Regions from separate parts of the Methylococcus sp. EFPC2 genome, predicted to be linked through region 1. Evidence: riboswitches for the same ligand, from Rfam matches in the RefSeq annotation. Region 1 holds a riboswitch; each other region holds the start of a gene.
What was found. Region 1 has a riboswitch for cyclic di-GMP ahead of JWZ97_RS17835 (VPLPA-CTERM sorting domain-containing protein). Riboswitches for the same ligand answer to the same signal wherever they lie in the genome.
Positions count from the first base shown of each region.

Region 2: linked by a shared signal. The riboswitch ahead of JWZ97_RS12475 (DUF1566 domain-containing protein) and the one ahead of JWZ97_RS17835 (VPLPA-CTERM sorting domain-containing protein) in region 1 are both predicted to bind cyclic di-GMP.
Region 3: linked by a shared signal. The riboswitch ahead of JWZ97_RS19125 (hypothetical protein) and the one ahead of JWZ97_RS17835 (VPLPA-CTERM sorting domain-containing protein) in region 1 are both predicted to bind cyclic di-GMP.
Region 4: linked by a shared signal. The riboswitch ahead of JWZ97_RS03255 (OmpA family protein) and the one ahead of JWZ97_RS17835 (VPLPA-CTERM sorting domain-containing protein) in region 1 are both predicted to bind cyclic di-GMP.

Region 1 is NZ_CP070491.1:4,153,604-4,159,147, reverse strand. Features, by position in the region: gene JWZ97_RS17840 (fused MFS/spermidine synthase) at 45-1,601, opposite strand; gene JWZ97_RS17835 (VPLPA-CTERM sorting domain-containing protein) at 1,765-2,760, opposite strand; cyclic di-GMP riboswitch class I at 2,866-2,947, opposite strand; gene JWZ97_RS17830 (hypothetical protein) at 3,414-4,175, opposite strand; gene JWZ97_RS17825 (FAD:protein FMN transferase) at 4,523-5,410, opposite strand.
Region 2 is NZ_CP070491.1:2,924,075-2,929,618, reverse strand. Features, by position in the region: gene JWZ97_RS12485 (sodium-translocating pyrophosphatase) at 1-2,049, shown strand, start outside; gene JWZ97_RS12480 (HDOD domain-containing protein) at 2,094-3,446, shown strand; cyclic di-GMP riboswitch class I at 3,586-3,665, shown strand; gene JWZ97_RS12475 (DUF1566 domain-containing protein) at 3,759-4,589, shown strand; gene ftsH (ATP-dependent zinc metalloprotease FtsH) at 4,622-5,544, opposite strand, start outside.
Region 3 is NZ_CP070491.1:4,415,446-4,420,989, reverse strand. Features, by position in the region: gene JWZ97_RS19125 (hypothetical protein) at 524-1,336, opposite strand; cyclic di-GMP riboswitch class I at 1,440-1,515, opposite strand; gene phoU (phosphate signaling complex protein PhoU) at 1,721-2,425, opposite strand; gene JWZ97_RS19115 (hypothetical protein) at 2,936-3,709, opposite strand; gene JWZ97_RS19110 (DUF350 domain-containing protein) at 3,744-4,169, opposite strand; gene JWZ97_RS19105 (DUF2491 family protein) at 4,201-5,544, opposite strand, start outside.
Region 4 is NZ_CP070491.1:732,797-738,340, reverse strand. Features, by position in the region: gene JWZ97_RS03255 (OmpA family protein) at 1-3,967, opposite strand, end outside; cyclic di-GMP riboswitch class I at 4,101-4,271, opposite strand; gene JWZ97_RS03250 (DUF4344 domain-containing metallopeptidase) at 4,526-5,544, shown strand, end outside.

The sequences.
Region 1 (5,544 bases):
CGCTCGTTCGGGTGGGGGATTTCACGCAACTCGATTAAGAGCGATCAGCGTATCAGCAAATCGTAAGCGATGCGCTCCATGAATATCTTGCGATAGGCCTCGGCCTTGCGGGTCTGCATGTGTTCCAGGGGATTGAAATCATCCGTGACGACGATTCCGCCCTTCTCCGGTAGCTGCTTGCGTTCCCGCTCCAGCAGCCATTGCAGCCGGCGGTCGGCGATCGTGTCATCGGCCTCGAGCGGTTGAGCGGATGCCAGGAATATGAAGTCGGTGAATTCGCTTTTTTCGGTAACGAACACACGGATGTGCGGAAACAGGGTTTTGAGCGTCTTGTGTACCGAAGCCACCGCTTCCGAACCCTCGCCTTCGGTAAACCCGACGTAATTGAGCGCCAGGATGCCCCCCCGATTCAGCATGGAGCGCAGTTGGGCCAGCATTTCCACGGTCAGCAAGTGCGTCGGCTCCGAACCTCCGGTGAAGCAATCGTGGATGATCAAATCGTAGGCCTTGCCGAGACGCTTCACTTCATAACGCGCGTCGCCGACCACGAACTGGCCGGTCGGACGGAAGTTGAAATAGGCTTTAGCCGCGTCGGCCACGGCGGGGTCGATTTCGATGGTATCCGTGGCTATGCCCTGATTTTTCAACTCGCGCGCCACGTGCCCGCCGCCCAGACCTATCAACAACGCGTCTTTCATGTCGCGGTGAAACCGCGGCAGCACACCCATGGCCACCTGATAGCTGAGCAGGGTGTAGCCGCGCGCGATTTCCATGGCGCTCAGCACGGACGAGTCGGATAACAGCAGGCGGTAGCCGTGTTTCTCGTCGTCCACCACCCGCACCCAGCCATAGACGCTTTCCTCTTCGTGCAGAACCTTGAACTCATGAGAGCGGGTGGCCGAATGGGCGAAGCCCCGGCCGAGCAGCACACCCACCCCTATCGCGACGGCGGCTGCCGGCAGCGAGACGTAGCGGGCCTTGAAGCGCCGGTCTTCGAGCGCGAGCCATGCCGACAAGGCCAGCAGCACCAGCGTCAGCGTGAACAATATCGTCCGCGTGCCGAACTGCGGCAGCAGATAAAAACCCAGCACCAAGGTACCGACCACGCTGCCCACGGTGCTGATGGCGTAAACCGACCCGACCGCCGTGCCGACCCCCGCCAGGTCCCGGGTGAAGGACTTGATGACGAAAGGTCCCACCATGGCCAAACAGGTCAAAGGGAGGGTGAACAGCAACAAGGCGGCGGTAAAACCACCGGCCCGCATGCCCAGATTGTCAGTCGCGGTGAGTACCGGGCCGCTGATGAATGGAATGACCAAGGTGCTTACCGCCGCCGCCAGGATCACGTGGGGCAAACGTATCATTCCAACCCGGTCGGCCAGATAGCCTCCCACGTAATACCCCAAGGCCAGGGCAATCAGCGTCACCGCGATCAGCGACGACCACACATAAAGGCTCACGCCGTAAAACGGGCCGATGATGCGGGTACCGAGCAATTCCAGAATCATCACGGCCGCACCGCCGATGATCACGGTGAGATAACGCAGTAGCGCCGAACCGCTCGGTGCGGGCGGGGGATCGGGGGCAATATTCGTAGTCATGGATAAACCGGAGGCTGAAGGAAAGGTGGATAGTCGCGAAACAAAAAACCCCCAAGAGCCGTTTCGGGCGTATTGGGGGTTCGGACGTCCATGTGAGGCTATCCCTGCCGCCCCATGTTCAAGACATAGCGTTCCTTAGCATCATGCAGATGTCAGCTTGCTCTCAGGCAGCCGATTTGCGGCGGCTGATCACACCCATACCGGCCAGGGCGGAGCCGAACAGCCAGACGGCGGCGGGTACCGGCACAGGAGCGGCGGCCGCTACGGCGAAGTCGATGTGAGCGTTGCGAGCCTGGCGAAGCGCGGCATAAGCGGCGCCGTAGTTGGTGCCGTTAACCTCGGCGGCATTACTGAAGTTGCCGTTGGGCGTTCCTTGCTGCACTTCGGTGAACAATGCGCCCAGTTCGCTCAGGCTGCTGCCGCCGATGAAGATTGCGTAGACTCCCGGTCCCAAGGTGCCCGAAAAGGAAATCTGGTTGTCCAGGGCGTCGTCGCCATGACCGTCGCCGGCGGAAGAGATGTAATCCCATGTATTGAGTTGACCGGCATTGTTGGCCAGCGTGAAATCGTCGCTGCCGTTGAACACGCCCCAATTCGGCCCGCCCGCATCCGGCGCGCCGCCGCCGGCGGCGGCGATTTCGTCATTGGCATCGTAGAACGGGGACCATACGGCAAACGGCGCCCGAGCGGCGAGATAAGCCTGGAAGGCCGCATTTCCGTTTTGCGCGGCAATCACATCCGCGGACAAGTCGTTTTGGTCGCCGGCGCCATCATGGGACGAAGAGATCGGCGTCGTGCCTCTGTAAAGGGAGAAGCCGGGGTTGAGTATGGACGCGCCATTGGCATTGGCCGTGCCGGTGATGGTGAAGCTGACCAGGGACTCCTGCGTCAGGCTGAACCAACGGGCACGGGTGTTGTGCGTGTCGGCCAGGGTATCGACGAAAGCGGTACGGTTGACGCCATTATTGGCCTGGCCAGCGATCCAGCCGGCATTGCTGGTGACGGTTGGATCGAATCCGGCCGAACCGGCGGGCGCATAGGTGTCGGTAGCCTGGTCGTACAGCGCGGTGCCGTATCCCACGTGAGCGGCGGCGGAGCCGGCCATCAGCGCGAGGGCGGCGGCGGAAAGCGTTTTGAATGCAAAAGCGGATTTCATCATTAAAATCACCTGGTCACTGTTTAATTGGATTAACGAACAAACAGTGATGTCCGCAGCGCGAATTCCTTGGTTGGGCTTGCACTGCGGTCCTCCCCATCACCTATGGGAGGCGGCCCGGCCTTCTTGATTTCTCACAAGAACCGTGGCTTTCCGACCCCGCCTCGCGACGGGTGTGGCGATTGGTACATTCGACTTCCTGTCTTTCGGTATCCCTAGGGGACCGACCCCCGGGAGCGCGCGGCAACAACCCGCGAGAGCCCCCTACCTTGTAGGCACGCAGCATAATTAGCAGGTCTCGTGCCATGAAAACAACAATCAGAATCAACTAGATACACGCGGGCATTGATTGCGACTGCGCGATATCACACAGTCTGTGTGAAATACCTCACCCCGACCGATCCACTGTCCGTGCAGTAACCCCATGTTTTGCCGGGAAACGCGATTCCCCGGCGAGCGGGGGGTGCCGGATTGTGGGTTGAATCACACACCGTGATGCCGAGGCGACGTACTGGAGCCGGCACATCCTGCCCCATCCAATGGTTCGCATCGTCAAATAAGCGGGCAATAAAAACCCCCGAGGCCAAGAGACACTCGGGGGTTGAGACGGTCGATCCGGCTCCCGACACTGTCCGGGAGCCGGTCATTGGGCCCTATTAAGCGGCTTTCTTGCGGCGACTGATCGCTCCCACTCCGGCCAGTGCGGAACCGAACAGCCAGACCGCCGCAGGAACCGGAACCGATGCCGGCGGAGGCAGGACGACATCTCCGAGAACGATGTCGTCAACCCGGAGATCGAAATCCGGATAGACGCTCGTCAGATAATTCGTCGTCGGGCTGTGCGGGAATCCCGCGAAATGAATCCAGAAGGCGCCGATATTGCCCCAAGCCGGGTCCAAGGTGGCAAGACTAACGTTGCCGGCAAAAACACCGTCATTGGCAAAGCTATAAGTCGCAACCGGGGTTACCTGGCCCCATTCCGGTTCCCCGGTAGCGCTGTTCGACAGTAAAGGATCGTTGACAGCGTTGGCGTAACCGTAAATGACGTAGCTGCCGGGATTAACACCGGCGGGAGTTTCGCCATTCGTCACATCCAGCCAGATCGACTGCAGACTGAAATTCTGTTTGTCCTCTCTGCGGACATAGATGCCGGTGGAGTCCGGGTGATACTGGGCCTCCCGGTCCGAGCTAAGCCCTGCCCGGTGAAAGTGTGCCCCCGAATCGGTCGGATCGGCGACCACACCCACCACCACACCGTCTTGTACAAAAGACCCACTGCTTGAATCCGTGTTGGCGTGGCCTGAAGTTGCGGTTGCAACGCCCGTAAAGTTAACGGTGCTAGCCAGGACATTGCCTGAAAAAGCGGCGCAGGCGGCCATCAAAAGACCCGCCAACGGTTTCATCGAGAACATGTTCATGTACTTGTCGCTCCTAAGTGCTTTAGCTTGAATCGGTTAAGGGGGATTCGGGATGCGGGCATCCGCGCCTGAACGTCGGCGGTCCTGAGCTATCCATGCATCGACGAGGTCGATTCCTGCGCCGGACGAAGCGGGGCTCACCAGTCAGTCCATAAACTCATAGCAATCATCTCGCCAAGTTCGATACTTTATTGATTTCACTAAATTAAATATCACGACCAACGAGTACGGCCCGGCGAAACTGTGGCATATGACACAGTTTTTCAGGCTCGTACCGGGTATTTGCCTTACGGAAAAAGCCGATCCAGGCCATGTCTCTCAGATCCGGAGTGACTAATGCGCGCGCTTCAGCCACCCGCCACCTGGTTGATCAAGCCTGCCGACCCGCCCAAGCGTCCCTCGACATCCATCCACAAATGCGGCAGTCCCAATGACTCCAGCCAGGCGGGTCCTTCCGCCTCTTTGAGCAGCGCTATGGTAGAGGCGCTACCGGCCACGACGCAGTGCTCGGCCAGCACGCTGACCGCCGCCAAGTGGCCGACCGGCCAGCCGGTTTTCGGATTGAGAATATGACCGTAACGGATGCCGTCCACGATCACGCAGCGCTCGTAGTCGCCGCTGCTGGCGACCGCGCCTTGTTCTACCGAGAGCGTTAACAGGGTGTCGCCGGCCTTCCTCGGATGAGCGATGCCCACCCGCCAGGGACGGCCGTCGGGGCGGCCGCCTATCAACTTGACATCCCCCCCCAGATTGACGACGCCATGCCCGATGCCGGATTGAGTACACAGCGCCGCGGCGCGATCCACCGCGTACTCCTTGACGATGCCGCCGAAATCCAGCTCCATGCCGGCCTGGGGGAACTCCAATACCGGCGCGCGCCAATTCACCTTGTCCCAGCCCACGCCGACCAGCAACCGGGCGATCAGAGCCTGGTCCGGCAGTTGTCCACTATCGAAACGCCAGGCGCGCCGCAAAATACCGGAAGTGATGTCGAACAAACCCTCGCTCTGCCGGTAGCAGGTGTCGGCGTAGTTCAGCAAACCCGCCGTTTCGGCGTCGACTTCGATGGCTCCGCCGCTGGCGGCCACCCGGTTGATGGCGGAAAGCAAACTTTCCTCGCGGTAACGCGAATATTTGGCTTCGAGCCGCCCCACATCGGCCATCGCGATCTCGGCGGCGTGGCTGGCCGGTGCGGGATCGTCGGCGTAGAGCTGGATCTCGCAGGGACAGCCCATGGCCCTGAAGGCGAAGCGGAAATGTTGCAAGTTACGAATTAATGCGGCTGGTCGGCAGAATTCCGATGGGCGCGCCTGCGTGCTTTGCCCATCCCACGCTACGAAATTTGTAGTTTTCGTAGGATGGGCAAAGC
Region 2 (5,544 bases), 1.2 Mb from region 1:
CTGGTCGAGTTCTTTTTTATCGGCTTTGCCATCGACTTCGGAACGGCTTTTGCCTTCACCGCAGCCCTCGCCGCCCTGATCTACGGCATACTCTCGATCGCCTGGATCAATGCCCAGCCGCCGGGCAATGTCCGCATGGTGGAGATCGCAGCGGCCATCCAGCAAGGCGCGCAGGCTTATCTGAATCGGCAATACAAGACCATCGGTCTGGTCGGTGGATTGCTGTTTTTCGTCATCGGCTTCCTGCTCGGATGGCCGGTGGCTTTCGGTTTCGCCATCGGTGCCTTGCTCTCGGGGGCGGCCGGCTACATCGGCATGAACATTTCGGTGCGCGCCAATAGTCGCACGGCGCAGGCGGCGAGCGGCGGCTTGGCGGCGGCGTTCGAAGTGGCCTTCCGCGGCGGCGCCATCACCGGCTTGCTGGTGGTGGGCTTGGGACTTTTGGGCGTCGCCGGCTATTACACGCTGCTGTTGGCGGCGCATGTCGAGGACCCGCTGCATGCGCTGGTCGGCCTGGCCTTCGGCGGTTCGCTGATCTCCATCTTCGCCCGGCTCGGCGGCGGCATCTTCACCAAGGGCGCGGACGTCGGAGCCGATCTGGTGGGCAAGGTCGAAGCCGGCATACCCGAGGACGATCCGCGCAACCCGGCCGTGATTGCCGATAACGTGGGCGACAACGTGGGCGACTGCGCCGGCATGGCGGCCGATCTGTTCGAAACCTATGCGGTGACCCTGGTCGCCACCATGCTGCTGGGCGGCATACTCACCGAAGGCTCAGGACGCGCCATCGTTTATCCGCTGATCCTCGGCGGTATATCCATCCTCACCTCCATCGTCGGCTCCTACTACGTCAAGGTCGAGCCCGGCAAGAAGATCATGACCGCACTCTACAAGGGCGTCATCGTGTCCGGCGGCTTGGCGGCCCTGGCCTTTTATCCCATTACCCTGGTCCTGTTCGGCGGCGGGGTCAGTTTCGGCGGCGAGAGCATAGGCGCGCACAGCCTGTATTTCTCCGCCCTGATCGGCCTGATCCTGACCGCCCTGATGGTCGTGATCACCGAATATTACACAGCCACCGAATTCGGCCCGGTGCGCCAGATCGCCCAGGCGTCCACCACCGGTCACGGCACCAACATCATCGCCGGCCTGGCCGTGTCGATGAAATCCACGGCCCTGCCCGTGCTGGCGGTCTGTGCCAGCATCTGGGGCGCGCATGCCCTGGCCGGTCTGTACGGCATTGCCATCGCCGCCACCGCCATGCTGTCGATGACCGGCATGATCGTCGCCCTCGACGCTTACGGCCCCATCACCGACAACGCCGGCGGCATCGCCGAGATGGCCGATCTGCCCGATGCGATCCGCGATATCACCGATCCGCTCGACGCCGTCGGCAACACCACCAAGGCCGTCACCAAGGGCTATGCCATCGGTTCCGCCGGATTGGCCGCGCTGGTGCTGTTCGCCGACTACACCCACAACCTGGGCGGCGGCATCGCCTTCGATCTGTCCAACCACAAGATCATCATCGGCCTGTTCATCGGCGGACTGGTGCCTTATCTGTTCGGCGCCCTGGCCATGGAAGCCGTAGGCCGGGCGGCCGGCGGCATCGTCAACGAGGTGCGCCGTCAGTTCCGGGAGATACCCGGCATCATGAATTACACCGCCAAGCCGGATTATTCCAAGGCCGTGGACATGCTGACCAAGGCCGCTATCCACGAGATGATCCTGCCGTCCCTGCTGCCCATCGCGATTCCCTTGATCGTCGGCTTGGTGCTGGGCAAGGAGGCCTTGGGCGGCGTGTTGATCGGCTCCATCATCACCGGCCTGTTCGTGGCGATTTCCATGACCACCGGTGGCGGCGCCTGGGACAACGCCAAGAAATACATAGAAGATGGCCATTTCGGCGGCAAAGGCTCCGAGGCGCACAAGGCCGCGGTGACGGGCGATACCGTGGGCGATCCCTATAAGGATACCGCCGGCCCCGCCATCAACCCGATGATCAAGATCATCAATATCGTGGCCCTGCTCATCGTGCCCCTGTTGTCATGATGTGTGCCCGGTCATCACGGAATTGAGGCAGGCGGCTTAGTCCTATGAGTTTGTTTTCGCGTATTTTCGGCTCCAAAAAGAGCGAGGACCTGGAAGCGCCTTCGGGCGATGCGGCCGCGATCGAACCCGTCGCACAGGCGGTGCCTTCCACGCTGAAGCCCGTGCCGGTGACGCTGGAAATGCTCGGCCAGCTGTTCCCCATCCGGAATCTGGGAGAGGAGGAAGTGGCCGCTTTTGCCACGGATCGCTTTTCAGAAGTCTTCGGGCCGGGGAGCGTGCTGTTCCGTCGCGATGTCGCCTCGGAAAGCCTGTTTTATCTGTTGGAAGGTACGGTGCTGATGGAACTCGGCGACGGCAAGCGCTACGAGGTCCAAGCCCGCACGGCGAAGGCGAGGTTCCCGCTGTGCAGCGCCCGGCGCTACAGCGCCACCGCGACCGCCTTGACCGACGTGCAGGTGTTGCGGGTATCGCCAAAGCTCATGAGCCGACATGGCGGGATCTCGTCGTCTCAGCCGGCCGTCGTCGAGCTGCTGGACGAATCCATCCCGGATGAAGTCAGGTCCATTCGGTTGTTCCAGGCCTTTTACGAGCATTACCACGGCGACGAACTGCAGTTGCCGACCTTGCCCGACGTTGCGCTCAAGTTGCGCAAGGCGGTCGAGAGCCATATGGATATCGCAGAGCTGGTGCGCATCATACAGATCGATCCGGCTATCTCGGCGAAACTGGTGCGTGTGGCCAACAGTCCGCTCTATCTGCCGACGAGACCCATCACCACCTGTCAGGACGCCGTGGTGCGCCTGGGTGTGAGGGCGACCCGAAGCCTGGTCATCGGCTACACGCTGAAACAGATTTTTCGCTGCAAGGACCCCTTCATCAACCAGTTGCTGCGGGATGAATGGAAGCAGAGCATCTACCTGTCCGGCCTGTGTTACGTGCTCGCGGCGGAAAACGGACGTTTCGACCAGGAAGAGGCCTTGCTTGCCGGTCTGTTATGCGACATCGGCACCGTTCCCTTGCTTTACTTCGCCGAAAACTTCCCGCGCGACTACTGGACGCCGGAAGACATCACCACCATTCTGCCCTGGCTGAGAGGGCCCCTCGGGTCGTATGTGCTGGAGCGCTGGGACTTTCCCACGGAGCTGGTCGAGATTCCGCTATTGGCGGAGGAGTGGTTTCACGACAGCGGTCCCGAATTGACCCTGAGCGACATCGTCATCCTGTCCAAACTGCACGCCTGCATAGGAACGGCGCGGATGAATGCGGTGCCGGCCATCAATTCCATTCCCGCCTGCGGCAAGCTCAAGGACGGCGCCCTCTCCCCCGAACACTCCCTCAACGTCCTGCATCAGGCCCGCGACAAGATCAACCAGGTGTTGAAACTCTTCGACATCTGAGCCTTACGCACGCGACCGGCCGGTTGTTTCACACGCCGAGCCGGCGAGCCGTTTAGGAGCCGAAAACGGGTATCTCATACCCGGTATCCCCTTCCTGTTGCATGCATGCTGGACGCTCGCGTACCATCTTGGTGCGGTACATGCCGCGCGCCACACCGGCTGCGAAGCCGGGCCGGAAAGCTCAGGGTCTTAGGATGACAAGACAGCCGGGTTGCCTCTGCCGAACGTAGGGAACGTCCGCCACTCATGGCGGGCAAGGTTCGAAACTTCCTCCAACCCATCTGTCAGGCCTTACCGGTCAGGAGTATGCCTGTGAGTATCTTTACCCCGCCCAAGGCGTTCGGATTACCACTGATCGCCGCGGTCAGCCTGTTGTCCCTTTCTTCCGCCCAGGCCGCGCTGATCGACGTCAGCAACGGCCAGATCTACGACGACGACCTCAATGTTTATTGGGTCAAGGACGCCAACTTTTTCAAGACGCTGGCCGACCGGCATCCGGGCGGTGCCGAGGCTCTCGTCCGTGGGGTCATCAGTGGCGTACGTGGGGTCGTCCACGATACCCCCAATGCCTACGATAACGCCGGGCCGGGCAATTACCGGCTCTCGGCTACCGATTTCGATACCACGACCGGCGCCATGAACTGGTGGGGGGCGCAAGCCTTCGTGACCTACGTCAACAGCCATGTCCGTTTTGGCGATGGCGCGACCGGCTGGCGCTTGCCGACTACCTACGAACTCTCAACCGGCGCTCCGGGCAGCGAGTTGCGGCATTTGTTTTTCAATGAACTCGGGGGACGTTCGGACCGACCCATCACCAGCACGCATGCGAGGGCGGCCAATTACGATTTGTTCCAGAACGTACGGAGCGACTTCTACTGGCTGGGAGACACCGAGTATCCGGCCAATGCGAAATATGTGGAGGTCTTTTCTACCGCGACCGGACGCCGCGGGCTCGGCTTTGACAAGACCAGCAAGGCTTACGTTTGGTCGGTGCGTACCGCGCCGGTCGCCGTGGTGCCGCTTCCGGGGGCATGGGTGTTGTTCGCCAGTGCATCGGCGGGGCTGGGATGGTTAGCCGGGAGCAGAAAAAAGCCTAGCGGAACGCGGCGCGTGTTGGGCATGGGCGCAGCCTCAGGGCGATAGCGGTCGCCCTGAGGCCGAGGGAAGTCGGGCGCCTATACGCGGGAGCCCGCATGGATGATGGCCTTGATCTCTTCGCCGCTCATGACTTCCTTGTCCTGCAGCGCCGCGGCCAGCTTGTCCAGCACGGCGCGCTGCTCGCTCAAAATCTGCGATGCCCGATCCTGGGCTTCTTCCACCAGCGCGCGGACTTCGGCGTCGATCAGGCGTGCGGTTTCGTCGCTGAAATTGCGCTCCTCGGCGCCCTCGACATCCAAATAGACCAAGCGATTGCGCTTGCCGTAGGCCAAGGGGCCCAGCTTCTTGCTCATACCCAGTTGGCAGACCATGGCACGGGCGATCTCCGAGGCGCGCTCCAGGTCGTTCTGCGCGCCGCTGGACACGTGGCCGAACACCAGTTCCTCCGCGGTACGGCCGCCCAGCAGGATGGCGAGCTGGTCTTTCAGCTCCGGTTCGGTGGAGAGGAACTTCTCCTCGACCGGCAGTTGCAGCGTATAGCCCAAAGCCATGCCGCCGCGCGGGATGATGGAGACCTTGTGTACCGGTTCGCCGGTGGGCACGGTTTCCGCCACCAGGGCGTGGCCGGCTTCGTGGTAGGCTACCCGGCGCTTTTCCGGCTCGTTCAGCGTGCGGTTTTTCTTTTCCGGGCCGGTGAGCACGCGGTCGATCGCCGCCTCGAAGTCTTCCAGGGCCACGCTGTTGCGGTCGCGCCGGACCGCGATGATGGCCGCTTCGTTGGCGATGTTGGCCAGGTCCGCACCGACGAAGCCGGGTGTGCGCTGGGCCACCACCCGCAGATCCACGTCCTTGCTCAGCGTCATGGCCTTGGTGTGCAGTTTCAAGATTTCGATACGGTCTTCCAGGCCGGGTTTGTCCACCACGATCTGGCGGTCGAAGCGGCCCGAGCGGAGCAAGGCCTTGTCGAGGATCTCCGGACGATTGGTCGCTGCCAGCACCA
Region 3 (5,544 bases), 260 kb from region 1:
GACTTTCACGCAGCAGCGGCTTCAATAATGCTTTGCCGACTGACGCCTTCGCTCCTCCCTCCCCCCCGCAAGGGGGACGGCTGGGATGCGGGGATGCTCGGGCGACGAAGCAAGGTCGAAGGTCAGCGCACAGATCAAGGCTTAACCCCCACCCTGGCCCTCCCCCTTCCTGGGCATAGGCATCTACACATCTTCTCAACGCATTGATTTTCACCCCTCTCCTTTTGGGAGAGGGGCAGGGGTGAGGGCCTGAGCGCTCAACGCTTACGAAAAAGTCTATGAAAATTAGGCGCTTTGCCCTCACCCTAAATCCCTCTCCCAAAGGGAGAGGGACTTGTGTAGATACCTATGCCTTCCTCGGGGAGGGGAGCGTAGACCATGCGCAATTCGCACAGAGCCCGTTTCAACCTTTACCGTAGACATAGCCAATAAAAAGCCCGGCCTATGACGATAGGCCGGGCTCCGACAGCGCCTCTATCCCGGCAAACAGGGAGAGAAGCGCTCAGTCACGCCATTGAAGCGCTTAGACGGGGAGTACGCGGCGCCGGCGGTTGGCACCCACCAGAGTGGTCAGCGCGGCGCCGAACAACCAGGCGGCAGCGGGTACCGGCACGGCGGCGGTAGGCGCTACGGTATATTTCAGCTCGCTCGCGGTCAGTTGGAACTGGCCCGGAAGCACGTCGAAGCGGTCCTGCACAAAGAAGTCGCCGGTGTCCTGATCCACGCCCAGGGTCGAGGACAGACCGTGGAATACGGCATTCAGGACCTGATTGAAGAGGCCTTCGTTATTCTGCGTTGTCGGTACCTTGGTGTTGAAGGTGTTGCCCCAAGTATTGCCGTAATAGGCTGCGGCGGCGGGGGTGTACGCCTCTGCGTCAGCAGGATTGGCGTTGTACATCAATGCTCTGGAAGCGATTTCCTGGCCAGGCGTAGAAACTACGGCTACGTTGTTTGCCGGTACCGGAGCCGGATTGGACGTCTTGAACGAGGACAGATAGCCGTAGGTCTGATCCAGACTGTTCAGCTTGCCGTTGTCCAGATCGGTAGCGGCCACGTTGTATACGATGCTGCCGGCATTGGCGGCATTGAAAAAGCTGCTCCATGCCGGGCTCAGGGCTACGCTCCAGGAAGCGTTGGAATTGAATCCGCCGACGCTGGTGTTGGTGAGGAATCCGGACAGATCGATGTTCAAATCCTGCGAGTAGGAAACCTGTGCGGTCTGGTCCAATACGCTCAGGAACAGCTCACCAGAGCTGGTGGAGCCGGTGTTGATCAAAGCGTTGGCGTTGCCAGCGGCTACCAGGGCCAAGCCGGCCACTAAAACTTTAACTTTCATACTATCTCCAAATCAGTGTTTCTTAAGGTTGAGTCCATCGCCCCATCGGCTCGATGGCCGAACATGGGCGCCTAGAAGTGCGTTTGCCGGATGCCCGCTATCGATTGGCAACCCGGCTGTCTGACTGGAGACCCGTAGCTTTCCGGCCCCGCCTCGCGACGGGTGTGGCTTTACTGTGTCAGCCTTCCCTGAGCCTCTTTCTGTCCCTCATTGGATTACGGCACGCTTCCCGGCGTACGGCTGCCGCGCCCAGTTCTCTTTCCTCATACGCAGAGCCACTTTAACGGCGCTAGTTTTCAGCGCAGTGAAGGTTTGTTTACAGAAATACGAAAGTTTGATGACAACGACCACCCCTTACGGGTCGGATATGCACATGCGGTAGCATCACTCCGGCGCGGCCAACTCGGCGAGCCGCGCGTCTTCGCCTGCCCGGCGAAACACGACGTAGTCGACGATCTTCTGCGCGTGATCGCCGATGCGTTCCAGGGCCTTCAGCACCAGCACGATCTCGATGGCGTTGCTGATGTTGCGGGCGTCCTCCATGACGTAGGTAATCAGCTTGCGCAGCGCGGACTGGAATTCACCGTCCATTTCCCGGCTTTCCCTTTCATGCCGGCGCGCCAGTTCCTCGTCTTCCACGTCGAATACCTGCAGGGACTGCCGCAGCAAGCCGACCGCCATCTTTCCCATGACGCGGATTTCACGCAGCATGCCGGGATGCGGATCCGTGCCGGTCTCCCGACAGGCATGTACGAGGAATTGCGCGACCTTGGCCACTTCGTCGCCGACCCGTTCCAGGTCGTTGACCACCTTGGCGGCGGCGATGACGCGGCGCAGGTCGCTGGCCACCGGACAACGGCGGGCGAGCAGGGAAAAAACGCGGGTGTCGGCATCGGCCGCCATGAGATTGGCCTGATGATCGGTTGCCATGATCCGCCGGGCCAGTTCGGCGTCCTCGGCCTTGAGTGCGTCCAGGATCGCGCATAATTGCTTCACCACCAGGGCTCCCAATTCCATGACCCGGCTGTGCAGGTCGTAGAGCTCTTCGTCGTAGCGGCGGATGATGTGTATGTCGGATAGCTCTTGCATGGCAATCTCTGCATCGGCCATAGGGCCGCATAAGATAAGGTCAAGGCGAGAATTGCGGGCGGCGCGGACCGCTTGGCCCGGGATCAGCGGCACAGGACCGCGCACCCGTCGCCCAACGGTTTATTGTGAAAAGAGAATGTTGTGATTTGATGACTATGGGCCGAAACGGACTCCGGCCGAGCCATCGCGGGAGGCGGCAGCGTCTCGCCGGGGGACGCCGCCAGCCGTATGGTGCGGCACCCTAGCGGAGTGCCGGCGTGGACTGCGATGTGACCCAGTCGCCGGCATCGGCCAACGATTGGGCGACGGGCCGTGTTATGGCGCCCACATCGAGATCGGAAAAACTGGCAGCTACGGCCAGAAACAGCAAAAACCCCAGATTATTCCTCACCTTGTACCTCCCGGCTTCGGCTCGTCATGCACACTCGCTGTGACGGGTGCACGATCGCTCACCCGTGTGACAAGCGCGTGACATTCCGGTGAGGATCGCGTGACGGCCGCCGGGAAGCCCTATTTCTGCAGCGTCTTGAGGCGGGCGAGCCGATCGGAGACCGATTGCGCGGGCGGCAGGGCGCCGCTGACGGCATTCAGCGCGGCGGCGATGTTGGCATCGTCCTGCTCGGGGCGGGTCGGTGCCAGCAGCCTCGCCTTGGCGCCGGCCGCTTCCGCCTTGGCCAGATCATGGGAGGCGGATTCCTTCATCGCTTTCAAGGCCACGTTCAGGCTATTGGTGGTGCTGCTCAGTCCGGCGGCGCGGCGGGCGGCTTCCGCCTGGCGCTCGGCGAGATCGCGTTGCTGTTCGGCGCGCTTCATGTCGCGCTCGGCCTGTTCGAGCTGGCCCCTCGCCTCTTTCAGCTTGGCGCCGGCATCGGCATAGGTTTTTTCCAGCAAAGCCAGGAAATCCTGGGCATCCACGGCCTCGGCGGCTTCGCGCTCGACCTCCGGCGTCATCTGCTCCAGCAGATCGAGCAGCGTGGCCAGACTCTTTTCGATCTGCGCCTTGCGCGCCGGGTCGGCTTCGGCGGTGAGCTGGTTCTGCAGCAACTCGGCGGCCGCGATGCGCTGGTCGAGCAGGGTCTTGATCGCATCGGCCTCCTTCTTTTCGCGGTCGTAGCCCGCGCGCGCCTCGGCGACTTCCAGGCCCAGTTCGTCGAGGTGCTGCTCCATGGTGCGTAGCTCGGCCTCGGTCGCGCCTTTCGGATCCCAGCGCACCAGCGCTTCGATGCCGGCCTGTACAGCGTGGTCGGCCTTCACGCCGATGAGATTGCGGACGAAATTGAACATGCGTTTCTCCTTACATTATGACGAAAGCGGGGATTCAGCCGGCCATGGCGCCGGCGTTGAGCAGGGCGATGGCGAGTTGCACGCCGACCAGCACCGACGCGGCGGCGACATTGTCTTCTTCTATGGCCACGCGGAAATTACGGAACACGGCGGCGAATGCGATGAACGCGGTCAACTGGATTAGGACCGCCACCGTGCCCCACAAGACGATGTCCAGCCATATGTTGCTGGTCGCCAGCGTAGCTGCCAGCGGTATGGCGACGGCGATCAGCGAGCCGCCCAGCACCAGGCCGGCGGCCTTGTTGCCGCGGGCGATCAGCTCGCGCTCGCGGAACGGGGTGAGTGCGGCGTAACAGCCGACGCCCAGAATCAGCAGCGCGGCGGTGGTGAATAAATGCAGGAAGAGGATGGGCAGGCCGCTGCCGAGCGTCTGCCAGAGGGTGGAAAAAGTTTCGGTCACGGCGGGAACTCCATACTAGAGAACGATGGTTTTAGCTCAGTTGCAGGGCACTGATACTGACGTCGATGCCGACATGGATCGCCACCCAGGCGGCACCGTCCTGCTCGATGGCGGACGCCAGCAGATATTCGGTTTTCGGCGCGGGAGCGGTCGCGCCGGTTTCGCGGGCATACAGCATGGCCTGTTGGCGGCGGTTCCGGCTGCCCTCGGCGGTCTCCACGATTTCGTCGATTTCGCGCGGCGCGGACCGTTGCCCGCCGCCCGGCGTCCAGACGCGTTGATAGATTTTGCCGTCCTTGGTCTGGAATTCCGGCCAGCCTATCATGCCTTCGGTGCGATCCAGCCAGAATCCCCACTCGTCCTGGTCGGCGGGGGTGATTTCGTCCAGCAGGGAAAAATACCGGCACTCGTCCGGATTCCCTTGTTCGTCCAGATGCACCTGGAAAAAACTCGTCGCGGAGAGGTAAAGGCGATGCCAGCTCAGCCCGTCACTGAGCGCGACCCCCAAACTGCTTACCGATATCAGGCCGCTGGCGGTAGCGGCTTCCGGTGACCGAACCGAGGTGCAGGACTCGGCGAGGATGAATAGCGAAGGATCCACCGGCACGGTCATGCCGACACGGAACCATTTGGGACGGTAAGGCGTACGTTGCGAGTGACCGAGCATGGTTTTCTTGCCCTTGGCAATGTCGCCGGACAGATAGCGCCAGCCGAGGTAAACGACCAGCACGCAGACGGCGATCAACAGTAAAGCGGGAAAGGACGACGACTCCTCGGGTTGGTCGACATCCGGCGGCAGATAGCCCGGATTGCGGGGCTGCCCCTCCAGGGCGGCGAGGTGGCTATCGAGGTCGTGTAGCTTTTGGCCCAGTTCCGGGTTGTTCCGGGCCTGCTCGTCGGCTTCGGTGCGCCAGGCGCGGTAACCCGGATCGTCATAGTGGTGATGGAAAAATTCCGCGTGGCCGGGGCGCGACAGGGTATCCAGCAGCCCCCACAACAACACCGCGCTCCAAGGGCCGAAGCGTTCGCCCGCCGATCGTGCGTAAGCCGGCGGCATGCTCCAGCCGCGCAGACGGTAGTCGCCGGCCGTATCGCCGTAAGACGGCGTACGCGCGCCCCAGCCACCGTAACGGCCGGAACCGGAGCTCCAGCTCGACGGCCGTCGCGGAGCACTGTCGGTGCTTTGCTGCGGGTCGGCGCGATAGCTGTCCAGCGCCCGCCTGGACGAGCTGCGGGCCATCGCCCGGTCGGTTTCGCTCCCGCCGAACCAGGACGAGGAGGAAGAAGACGAGCCCGGTCGGCTATAACCGCCACTGCTCGAGGGCGTGCGCGACCCCCAAGAAGAAGAGCCGGTGGAAGGTGTGCGGCTCGATGA
Region 4 (5,544 bases), 1.0 Mb from region 1:
GGCTCAGCTGATCCTTCTGGCCGATCTGGCCGAGGTTGCCGCTGATGCGCACCCACGCCTTTGCGTTGTCGGTCACGTCGTCGATGCGGAACACGTTCGTACCGTCGGTCGCATAGACGACCTTCCAGTTATGCGGATCGACCGCTATCGCCTGGATGTTGCCGGCGCCGGTGACGGTGCGCGACGTGAACGCGGTGTTGACCACCTGGCGCACCAGCACCTGGCTGCCGCGTGCGGCGATGACGAGGTCAGCGTTCGCCGCGTTGCCGATGCGGCCGCCGTAGATCAGGTCGCGCACCGGCCTGCCGGCGACCGCCGGGTCTATCGTCGACACCTGCTCGAGCGGCAGCACACGGTTGGGTCCCGGTGCGAGATTGACGTTGATGCTCTCGTAGATGCCGTTGTAACCGATGACCATACGCGTACGGTCGATCGCATTCAGCGCCATCGGGATGCGGTCGAAGCCGAGGTTGCGGTCCAGCGGGTCGATGCCGCTGAGGCGCGCGGCGCCGGCTGCCGCGGAGCGCAGGCCGATACGGAACGACTGCGTGGTCGCGTCGGCCGGGTTGGCATCCAACTGCGTCGCGTTGGCGTCGAACTCGTAGACGTCGAGAAACTTGAAATTGTTGAACAGCGAATAGCGCAGCACCCGATCGTCGCCCGGCGTGCCATCGCTGTTGAAGGGCAACGCAATCTGGGCATTGCCGTCGCCGGCGGTATCGCCGGTCCAGAAGAAGCGTTCGTCCGCCTCGTCGACGGCGCCGTCGTTGTCGTTGTCGAGACCGTCGGCGTTACCCGTCTGGTAGGTCGAGCCGTCGTCCTGCGCGCCGATGAGGATCGTCCCGTTCAGCGTGTCGAAATCGAGGTCGAGCACCTCGGTCGAGCGCAGGTCGCGGTTCTGCGAAGTCCAGCGGCGCTCGCCCTGCGACACATCGTCGCCAACGGCCGGTTCATTGCGCGGGTTCTGCAACCGGTACAGTCCACCGTCGGTGATCTGCATCAGCTGGTAGTCGCCGACGAAGACGAGGCCGCGCGAATCGGCGTGTGGCGCCGTGATGTGCAGCGCGTCGCTGGTGTTCGAGCCGACGAGTTGCTCCCAGCCGCCGGCGCCGGCGTTCAGCGTCGGGTCGAAGCGGAAGATGCGGCCGGCGAAGTCGGAAAGGCCGAGCGAGTTGTTGGTCGTGGTCGGCTGGCGGTCACCGGCGACGTAGAGGATGTTGGGGTTGGTCGGATCGACGACCATCGAGAAGTGCGTGTCGCCCTGGCGTCCCGGGTGCAATCCGGTCACGACCCCCGGTGCGGCGCCGTCGGTCGACGTCGGCACCGCGATCGCCGACCAGTTGTCGCCGTGGTCGGTGGTCTTGAACAGGCTGACCAGGCCGCGCCGCTTGCCGGTGATGTCGAAGATGCCGTTGGCGTTGACCGGGCCGATCACGCCGGTATAGAGCGTGCCGCTCGCCGCATCGATCGCGAACTTGATGCGCGTCGAACCCTGCAGCAGGTCATCCTGCCCGTTGGCGTCGGTATCGCCCATCTGGAAATTGTTGTTGATCGCTACCCAGGACGCGTCACCCTCGGTGAAACGGAACAAGCCCTGGTTGATGTTGGCGGCATAGACGCGCACCAGCGCGCCGCTCGTATCCATCGCGAGGTCGGTGTAGGGGCCGCCCTGAAGCCCCGCCATGCCGCCGGCCCCGGAGATCTTCTGGAAGGCCTCGAGCGTGCCGTCGGCTGCCACCTCGAGCCGGAACACGCCGCCGCGGTCGTCGAGCACGCCGTCGCCGTCGCGGTCGACGTCGAAGGTCGAGACGAACACCACCTGCGCCCCGCTGGCCGTGGTCATCGTCGTCGGCAGCACCTTGGTGACGACGAGCCCCTGGAGTTCGTTGGCGGCGAGCGGCTGCCAGTGATCGCCCCGGTCGGCGCTAAACAGCAGGCCGTCAAGCGGACCGCCGAGTTTTTTGAAGCTGCTCGTGCGGGCGAGGCCGGCATAGAGCGTCTCGTGGTCGAGCGGACTGATCGCCAGCGACCCGATAGACAGCGACTGCATCTCGTCGGTCAGCGGCTCCCAGTTCTGAATCTGCAGCTCGACTCGGCGATTCTCGGCGGAGTGGCCGCTGCCGTCGTTTTTCGCGATCGGGCGCGTCTCGCCGTAGGCGACGACGTTCAGGCGGCTGGGGTCGATGTGCCGAATGTCGACGAGATAGTTGCGCACGTTGGTCGCACGCGTCAGCGACAAGGTCTCGTTGTCGGCCGCCAGGCCGCTGGAATCGGTATGGCCGCCGATCTCGACGGTCAGCGTCGGGTGCTGCTCGAGGAAATTGGCGAAGGCATTCAGCGTGTTCTTGTCGGCGAGGTCGAGGGTCGCGCTGTTCAGATCGAACAGCACCTCGGTGCCGCCGCTGTTGCGCCAAACCCCGCCGTTGGTCGTGCCGATGTAGGTCGTGAAGCGGTCCGCCGGGTCGACCACGATTGCCTGGATCGCGCCGGCCACCGGGTCCCACAGCAATGGCGTCGCAAGGCCCGTGGCATAGGGCCGGGGGCCTTGTTCGACCCATTGCGGCGAATTGGCGCTGAAAAACACCTGGCCGCTGAATCCGGCGGCATTGAGCGAACCGCCGCCGAGGTAGGCGCGCTCGACGCTGTCGAGCACGATCGTGTCGAGCGCAGTGTCGGTGAGGACCAGCGAACCCGAGCCGGCGAAGCGCAACGAATCGGTGTCGCCGGCGCCGGCGTTCACCGTATAGACCACGCCCGGGCTCAGTTCGGCGAGCGTGATATCGTCGTCCCCAGCTCCGGCCGCTATCGTCACCGGCGCCGTGAAGTCGGTATCGAGCGCCTGCACGACGATCGTGTCGTCGCCGTCGAGCGATTGGATCGTCAGCGAGGTAATGCTCGCCGCGGCGGTGAAGATAATGTCCTCGGCCGTATCGACACTGACCGCGAAGCGGCCGTCATCGGTCGCGCCCTGATCGAGCAGCGTGATGCGGTCGGACGAGCCCGCCGGCAATGCGGGCAGAAACAGCGTCTTGGCGCCGCCAGTCGCGTCTATGATGGGCTCGAAGCCGGTATAGCTCAGCGAGTCCGAGTCCCGAGCGATGGTGCCGGAATCCACGCCTGTCGCGACGAAGCTCACGTTGGCAAAAATGCCGTCGCTCAGTTCAATCAGGTCGTAACCGCCTTCGCCGCCATCGACGTATCCGCTCAGCTCACCCGCCGCCTGGAAGACGAAGGTATCCTGATTGTCGGCTGCGCCTGCGAGATTTTCGATACCGGCGAAGGCCACGTTGCCGACGGTTCCCGAGCCTTCGCCCGAAATCTGCCAGGTGGAGTCGGCCGCCGGTCCTTCCAGGGTGTCGTTGCCGGCACCGCCGTCGACGTCCACCGCACCATTCCAGCCATCGACGGCGAACGCGTTGTCCCCTGCCCCGCCCAGCAGAGAAAGGTTCTCGAAGCCGAACAGGTCGAAGGATTTGTCGCCGACGGCGAGGATGGTGCCGGACAAGTTGAAGCTCTCGTCGGCCCATGCCGAAGCGATCAGCGTGTCTGCGCCCGGGCCATCATCGAGCAGGGAGATATTGAGCGATTGCAGGCTTTGCAGATCGAGGCGCAAGGTGTCGGGAGAGGCGCTGCCGGCTATGGTCAGACCGTCGTCCGCCGCCGTGGCCGCGACCGAAGACAGGACTTGGCTCTGGGCGTCGACCAACTGGTACACGTTCGCGAGTTGATCGAAGCGCAGCGTCACATCCTGCGCGCCTCCACTGGCGAGGTCCGGCGCCAGATCCGCGGACAAGAGCATGCGCGGCTCCAGCGCTTCGAACATCACGCGTCCGGAACTGGCAGTGTCGTGCCTTGCACCGCCCGGCAGGGACATGGCCTTGCGTATGCGTCCCCACCAACTCGCGCTGCGATCAGCTGCCTTGGCGTTGGATAAATCGCGACGAATTTGCTCGAATGGATAGGCCATGACACATCTCCCGAATGAAACCACGTCCGGCCGCCCCGCCGGAATGCGCAGATTGAATTTGTTCTTCTGACCTCCCCTAAACCCGTCTCCTAAAACGCAAAAAGCCGGGTTTACGCATCTCCGATGAACTGAAGATGGCAACCCGGCTATCTTTGAAGTCGTTGAAACTCTTGGCTGCTGAACCGTCAACCCGAAAGGACGTCATCGCCTTTCAGTGGTCCGACGCTCCTGCCGGCAGAGCAACGAAGTTCAAAGATCCGTAGCTTTCCGTCCCTGCCTCGCGACAGGTTTGGCAGACTCACTGTAACGTTCTCCAAATACGAATCAGCATCGAGAAACTCGTGCGGGGCACATAAATATGCTTACTCAAAAACAAAGTCAATGGGCATTTTCATAGGCATTTATCGCACCATCCCACGAACGATAAGGAACCAAAGGCGCTACACGTATTCCGAGGCTTAGGGGGCACTGACGCAGGTGTGCGACTGCCGGCGCGTCCTGATATTTCGTTACAATGCGCGAAGCTCATTTGCCCTCCATCCGACTAGGCATGCCGCCATGAAATCCGTCGTCAGCGTGTTTGTCCGTCTCCTTCTGCTCGTCTGTCTGGCGGCCGCCCCTGCCCTGGCGGCCGAAAAGTCGGTGCGATTTTCCAGCCAGGTCGATGCGGGCAAATGGACCGGCGTCCGGTTCAGCAACCTCAATCGCGACGCCACCCTCCACGTCGTTCTCGAAATCAACGGCCGCGTGGGCGTCATGCTCCTGAGCGCTGAAGAATACCGCGAATATGCGCGCGTACAGACCACCCGAACAGCCTTGTTTCAGGCCCAGGTCAGCGACAAGACGGACTTTTCCATCGTCGCGCCGCGCAGCGGTGATTACTACCTCGTGGTAGACAACCGTCAGGGCGAGGCACCACGCTCGTTTACCCTCGACGCCAAGGCCTCCCTGGATACCCCGGCTATCCCTCGGCGCGAGGAATCGGGGGATGAAAAGGGCGCGCAAGCCGGCGCCAGGCTTACCGAGGCCTTCGCGCGCCTGACCGAAAACCTGCGCAAGGCCTTCGTGTTTGATGACCTAAACATCAACCTGGTGCGCTGCAACCGCGCCAACGCCTATGGCAGCCGCGACCAGGTTTATTTATGCCTGGAGTACGTCAAACAAGTCTCCGATGCGTTGGCGGATAAATCGAAGCTGAACGACCTCGTGCTGTTCATACTGATGCACGAAATCAGCCATGTGCTCTTCACGCAGTGGAAATACCCCTTCAACGACAATGAAGAACTCGTCGACGAATTTGCCACGGTGCTGCTCCTGCTCTTCAACAAGCGTGCGACCGTGGAAACCCAGGCCGATTTCTTCGCCACCCTGCCGCCCGAACCCGAAGTCCGCCAGCAGCTAAGCGGCGACGTGCATCATCCGCTGTCGGTGCAGCGTTCGCGCAACCTGCGCCGCTGGCTTTCCGAGCCGGGCCTGGTGGGAAAATGGCTGCCTTTCCTGATTCCCCACATGCAAACGCCCTTCCTGACGATGCTCAAGGAAAAAAAACCTGCCTGGCTCGCGAAGGATCTCATCGA